Linked DNA regions of Blastococcus colisei. The protein of the gene in region 1 interacts with the protein of each later gene in a pairwise test. Links are inferred from orthologs where the notes say so. Each region holds a gene or a part of one and is shown on either strand. Other genes may lie near its edges. The genes, in order: rlmN and ftsZ.

Evidence for each region.
Region 2: the proteins of rlmN (region 1) and ftsZ interact in binary tests that used the Escherichia coli proteins (3 or more experiments, as listed by UniProt). The link is inferred for Blastococcus colisei from one-to-one orthologs.

Annotation. Positions count from the first base shown.
Region 1 is NZ_VFQE01000001.1:1,307,526-1,310,774, forward strand. What follows is about bases 84-3,022. They hold rlmN (dual-specificity RNA methyltransferase RlmN), read left to right. Parts: upstream 84-934; coding sequence 935-2,110; downstream 2,111-3,022. Other genes in these bases: FHU33_RS06265 (hypothetical protein), read left to right, coding at 84-181; FHU33_RS06270 (TrmH family RNA methyltransferase), read right to left, coding at 260-901; FHU33_RS06280 (VIT1/CCC1 transporter family protein), read left to right, coding at 2,107-2,820; FHU33_RS06285 (LCP family protein), read right to left, coding at 2,825-3,022. Outside these bases: more of FHU33_RS06265, read left to right, coding at 1-83; more of FHU33_RS06285, read right to left, coding at 3,023-3,249.
Region 2 is NZ_VFQE01000001.1:2,978,836-2,982,095, forward strand. The notes cover bases 49-2,998. They hold ftsZ (cell division protein FtsZ), read right to left. Parts: upstream 2,201-2,998; coding sequence 896-2,200; downstream 49-895. Other genes in these bases: FHU33_RS14125 (YggS family pyridoxal phosphate-dependent enzyme), read right to left, coding at 49-94; pgeF (peptidoglycan editing factor PgeF), read right to left, coding at 136-867; FHU33_RS14140 (cell division protein FtsQ/DivIB), read right to left, coding at 2,631-2,998. Also shown: more of FHU33_RS14125, read right to left, coding at 1-48; more of FHU33_RS14140, read right to left, coding at 2,999-3,260. UniProt on the Escherichia coli protein: Essential cell division protein that forms a contractile ring structure (Z ring) at the future cell division site. The regulation of the ring assembly controls the timing and the location of cell division.

The DNA.
Region 1 (3,249 bases):
CGGCGCCGCCCGGCTCGGCCGCGATCGTCGGGTCATCCGCTGGCTCGGCGGCGTGCTGCTCGTCGACCTCGTCTTCGGGCTGGTGAAGCTCACTGCGTACGACGAGGTGGAGGCGCTCGGGTTCATGGCCGTCGACCTGGTGATCCTCGGCCTGCTCGCCGTCATCGCCCGGAGGCGCTGACGCCCCATCCGCTCCGGCAGTAGTGCGCGGATGCGCACTTCCGAGTCCTGGAGGTGCGCATCCGCGCACCCTGTCGGCCTACACCGCGTGTTGTCGGATCCACGCGTGCATGGCGATGCCCGCAGCCACCCCCGCGTTGATCGACCGGGTGGAGCCGTACTGGGCGATGGAGAGCACCCCGTCCGCGGCGTCACGGGCCTCCTGCGACAGGCCGGTGCCCTCCTGCCCGAACAGCAGCACGCAGGCCCTCGGCAGCCCGGCCGTCTCCAGCGGCCGGGCTCCCGGCAGGTTGTCGACGGCCAGGAGCGGCAGGTCCGCCGTCCGGGCCCAGGCGACCAGCTCAGCGACGTCGGGGTGGTGCCGGACGTGCTGATATCTGTCGGTCACCATCGCGCCGCGCCGGTTCCAGCGCTTCTTCCCGACGACGTGCACGGCCTCGGCGAGGAACGCGTTCGCCGTCCGGACGACGGTGCCGATGTTCAGGTCGTGCCGCCAGTTCTCGATGGCCACGTGGAAGGGGTGCCGGCGGGTGTCGAGGTCTGCCACGATCGCCTCGACGGTCCAGTACCGGTAGCGGTCGACGACGTTGCGCCGGTCGCCGTGCTCGAGGAGTTCGGGGTCGAACCGGGGATCGTTGGGCCACGATCCGCTCCACGGGCCCACCCCGACCGAGTCGAGGACGGCCTCCGGCGGGGTGAGGTCCGTCTCGGGCTTCGTCACCCGGCGCACGGTAGTGGGACCATGGGCGACGCCATGACTGCCCTCCCCCTCGTCTTCGACGCCCCCCGCCGGGGGATCCCCCCGCGCCACCTCGCCGACCTCACCCGCGAGGAGGCCCGCGCGGCGGTCGCCGAGCTCGGGCAGCCGGCCTTCCGGGCCGACCAGCTGGCCCGGCACTTCTACCGCGGCGTGGCGGACCCGGCGCAGATGACCGACCTCCCGGCCGACGCCCGGGAGGCGCTCGCCGAGGCGCTGCTGCCCGGCTTGCTGACCGTCGTCCGGCACCAGACCGCCGACAACGGGCGCACCCGCAAGACCCTGTGGCGGCTGCACGACGGCGCGCTCGTCGAGAGCGTGCTGATGCGCTATCCCGACCGGGCGACCGTCTGCATCTCCAGCCAGGCCGGGTGCGGCATGGCCTGCCCGTTCTGCGCCACCGGCCAGCAGGGACTCACCCGCAACCTGTCCGCCGCCGAGATCATCGGGCAGGCGGTCGCCGCGGCCGCGGCGATGGCCAACGGCGAGCTCGACGGCGGCCCGGGGCGGCTGTCCAACGTCGTCTTCATGGGCATGGGCGAGCCGCTGGCCAATTACCCGCGTGTCCGGAAGACCCTGGACGCGCTGCTCACCCCCGCCCCGCACGGGCTCGGCCTGTCCCAGCGCTCGGTGACGGTGTCGACCGTCGGGCTGGTACCGGCGATCCGGCGGCTCACCGAGGAAGGGCGCAACGTCACGCTGGCGGTCAGCCTGCACGCCCCCGACGACGAGCTGCGCGACACCCTGGTGCCGATCAACACCCGCTGGAAGGTCGGCGAGGTCATCGACGCCGCCGACGCCTACGCGCGGAAGACCGGCCGCCGGTATTCGGTGGAGTACGCGCTGATCCGCGACGTCAACGACCAGCCGTTCCGGGCGGACCTCCTGGGCAGGCTGTTGGCCGGGAAGCTCGCGCACGTGAACCTCATCCCGCTGAACCCGACCCCGGGCAGCCCCTGGGACGCCAGCCCGCTGCCCGCGCAGCGCGAGTTCGTCGCCCGGCTGCGCGCCGCCGGCGTCGCGACGACGGTCCGGGACACCCGCGGGCAGGACATCGACGGCGCCTGCGGCCAGCTCGCCGCCGCGGACCAGGTGGCAGGCGTCCCGAGTGTCGCCGTGCCGGTGCCGTCGGTGGAGCCGCCGGTGGAGCTGGGCGCCGAGGGCGACGAGTGACCGCCGCTCCGGAGGCCGAGGCGCACGAGCACAGCCACGCCGACGTCTCCGGTGGCTGGTTGCGGGCCGCCGTCTTCGGGGCCATGGACGGCCTGGTCACGAACACCGCGCTGGTGGCCGGCGTCGGGGGTGGCGGCGGCACGCCGCGCGCCATCGTGCTGGCCGGGACGGCCAGCATGGTCGCCGGGGCGATCTCCATGGCGCTGGGCGAGTACACGTCGGTGAAGACGCAGAACGAGCAGCTCGACCTCGAGGTGGAGAAGGAGCGCCGCGAGCTCGAGCGCAACCCCCAGGGAGAGCTCGCGGAGCTGGTCGAGATGCTGCGCGTGCGGGGTGTCGACGATCAGCTGGCACGCAAGGTCGCCGTCCAGCTCTCCCGCGATCCGGAGACGGCGTTGCGGCTGCACGTCGTCGCCGAGCTGGGGCTCAGCCCGGAGGACAAGCCGTCCCCGATGACGGCGGCGGTCTCCTCGTTCCTCACCTTCGCGGCCGGTGCCCTGCTGCCGCTGCTGCCCTACCTGCTCGGCTTCTCCGTGCTGTGGGCCGCGCTGCTGCTCGGCGGTCTCGGCCTCCTGGCGGCCGGTGCGCTGTCCTCGCGATTCACCCCGCGCCCGTGGTGGTTCGCCGGCCTCCGCCAGATGCTGTTCGGCGCCTTGGCAGCGGGCGTCACGTACGCGATCGGCTCCTTGATCGGCGTCACCATCGCTTGAGCGGTCACCCGGCGCATGACATGCCGGCAGCCTCCACCGCGGCGTGGGTCTCGGGGGTGGCGAACCGCGTGACCGTGCCCCCGACGGGCTCGCCGACGGGCAGCACGACCGGGCGGCCCAGATCGGCGCGGAGCAGGGAACCGAGGTCCGCCAGCCCGGTGTGGCGGTCCATCGTGAGGGCGGCCGACGCCGACCACGCGAGCGCATGGGCACGCCAGGGCGAGGCCGCCGAGCGGCGCACGGTGTCGGTCAGTGCCCCGAGCACCGTTCCCGCCATCGCAGCGCGCCCGTCGGGGTCCACGGTGGCAGGCGTCCACGCCCCGTCGACCAGTTCTTCGGGATGGCGGGACCGCACCATGGCCAGTGCCGTGCGCCCATCGACGTGCTGGCGGCCGGCGGACGGCAGTTCCAGTCCGGCCTGGGGGTCGC
Region 2 (3,260 bases), 1.7 Mb from region 1 along the record:
GCAGGTGCACCGAGGACGGGTCCCGCCCGGCCGCCCGCGCGGCGGCGGCGATGCGCACCCGGACCGCGTGCAGGTTCTCTTCGAGTCCGGCCATGCCCGCATCCTCCCAGCCCGGAGGAAGCGCCCGACCGTGATTCAGCCGAGCCAGACGATGCCGGCCTGCCGCCCGGTGACGCCGTCGCGTCGATGGGAGAACAGATGCGGGTCCTCCACGGTGCACCGGGGGTCCTGGACCACCTCCGGGATCCCTGCCCTGCGGAGGATCTCCTCGACGCCGGCCCGAAGGTCGAGACCGGGGGTCCCGCGCCGGGTCGGCACCGCGGCGGACGGCGCGACGCGGGCGACGTCGGCCTGCATGTGCTCCGGGACCTCGTAGCAGGCACCGCACACCGCGGGGCCGAGCAGCGCCGTCACGTGCCGCGCACGGGCTCCCAGGCTCGCCATGGTCGAGAGGGCGGCGGGCAGCACTCCCCGCCGGACCCCCTCGCGGCCGGCGTGCACAGCGGCGACCACACCGGTGTCGTGCTCGGCCAGCAACACCGGGACGCAGTCGGCGACGAGGACACAGAGGACCAGGCCGGGCGTGGCGGTCACGAGCGCGTCGGTGTCGGGCACCGGACCGCTCGGGGGCCCGTCGACGATCGCGACGCCGGTGCCGTGCACCTGCGACATCCAGACCAGCCGGTCCTCGGGCACGGACAGTTCGCGCGCGACCCGGCTGCGGTTGGCGGCGACGTCGGCCGCGTCGTCGCCGACGTGGTCGCCGAGGTTGAAGGAGTCGTACGGAGAACGGGACCGGCCGCCCCGCCGGTCGGTGACGACCCGTCGGGGCCGTACCGCCGGCGGGGCGGCCGGGGTGGAGCTCATCCGGCAGCCCTGGCTGCACGCGTGCCGCTCACTGCTTGAGGAACTCCGGGATGTCCAGCTCTTCCTCGAAGTCCTCGTTGGACAGCGGGCGCCGCCCGGCGACCGGCCCCGGGATCGGCGGCAGCGGAGGCACGGTGATGCCCCCGCCGTTCACCGCCGGGGCGGGACGGGACGACGTCGCCGCGGGCCCCGCCGGGGCGGCGTCGTTCGCCGGCGCGGCAGGTGCTGCCTGGGTCGCCTGCGGGACGACCCGCCGCTCCCCCGCCGGCTGGTTGGCCGCCGGGGTCATCGGCCGCCGGTACGGCGGCAGGCCGGCGGGTGCGGCGGCAGCCCCTGCCGGTGCCCCACCGACGACTCCGGCGGTGGTGGCGTCCTTGCGGGTGGGACGGCCGCTGTCGAAGCCGGCGGCGATGACGGTGACCCGCACCTCGTCACCGAGGGCGTCGTCGATGACGGCGCCGAAGATGATGTTGGCGTCGGCGTGCGCGGCGTCGGACACCAGCGAGGCCGCCTCGTTGATCTCGAACAGGCCCAGGTCCGAGCCCCCGGAGATCGAGAGGAGCACCCCGTGGGCGCCCTCCATCGACGCCTCGAGCAGCGGGCTGGCGATCGCCTGCTCGGCGGCCAGCAGCGCGCGATTGTCGCCGCGCGCGCTGCCGATGCCCATCAGCGCCGAGCCCGCCCCCGACATCACCGACTTCACGTCGGCGAAGTCCAGGTTGATCAGGCCGGGCGTGGTGATCAGGTCGGTGATGCCCTGGACACCGGACAGCAGCACCTGGTCGGCGGTGCGGAAGGCGTCCATCACGCTGACGTTGCGATCGCCCAGCTGCAGCAGCCGGTCGTTCGGGATCACGATCAGCGTGTCGCACTCGTTGCGCAGCTCCTCGATGCCCGACTCGGCCTGGACCGCGCGCCGCTTGCCCTCGAAGGCGAACGGGCGGGTGACCACGCCGATGGTCAGGGCGCCGAGCTTGCGCGCGATGGATGCCACGACGGGCGCCCCACCGGTACCGGTGCCGCCGCCCTCGCCCGCCGTCACGAAGACCATGTCGGCCCCCTTGAGGACCTCCTCGATCTCCTCGCGGTGGTCCTCGGCGGCCTGACGGCCCACGTCGGGCTGGGCGCCGGCGCCCAGGCCACGGGTGAGCTCACGGCCGACGTCGAGCTTGACGTCGGCGTCGCTCATCAGCAGCGCCTGCGCGTCGGTGTTGATCGCGATGAACTCGACCCCCTTGAGGCCGACCTCGATCATGCGATTGACCGCGTTCACCCCGCCGCCGCCGATGCCGACGACCTTGATGACCGCTAGATAGTTGTGCGGAGGTGTCATGCGGCGCTCCCCAACTGGACCCTCATCCTCAAGTTCAGCCTTACAGTTATGTCAACTCGGTCGACGGAGATGAAGTTAGGTGGGCCCGGAGAGGCCCTACAAGCACCCTCCGCGGGTCGGCGTGTCGGTAGCCTCGTTTCGCACCGTTCCCTGGCGACCCGTTGGTCACATCGACACCACTAGCTGTGACGACCCGCCCCGAAAACGTCTCATGCCGGGGTGCAGACCCTGTGAGCTCCCTGGGTCGGGAACTCGCAAAAGAGATGTTGCGTGTCGGGCGTGTCGCGGACCGCGGCGTGTCGGTCCGCCAGGCCCGGTGGAGCGGTCCGGAACCGCGGGCACACCGTCCGCGACCGGCAGCGGATGGAACGGCCCCGCGTCAGGGGCCCGCCCGAGCGTGCGAGGGATGGGGGGACGCGGGGTCCTTCTCCTAGCGGAGCACCACCGCGTCGGGGGTGCTGACGTCGATCGTCCCGGCCGGCTCGAGGCCGCCGGCGTCGATCTCCTCGAGCAGCCCGACCAGCGCCGCGGATTTCGCCCGCGACTCCGACGCGTCGCCCCAGCGCACGAGCGTCCCGTCGGTCAGCGTCAGCGAGATGTCGTCGGGAGAGGCCGCGGCCGCCCCGGACACCTGGGCCCGGACGTCGGCCGGCAGCGCGCTCACCGCGGCGATGCCGGCGAGCGTGGCCGGATCCTGCGGCCCGGGCGAGGCGACATCGAGCGGCACGACCCCGTCGGGGGTGCTGCCGGTCACCATGTCGAAGAGCACGCCCTCGGCGTCGACGAGCGACCGGCGTCCCGGCTCGCCGACAACGGCGACCGGCACCCGTTCCACGACGGTGATGACGACGCTGTCGGGCCAGTTCCGGGTGACCTCCACCTCGGCGACCTGCGGCAGCCGGGCCACCCGCACCTCGGCGGCCTCGACGTCGACGCGCAGCAGCGGCGTCCCGTCGCCGATGCCGGCGACCTCCTGCACCTGATCGGCGGGGAGGGTGACCAGCCCGTCCACGTGCACGTCGCGCACCGCGAGCACCGGCCCGGCGAGCAGCAGCCAGGC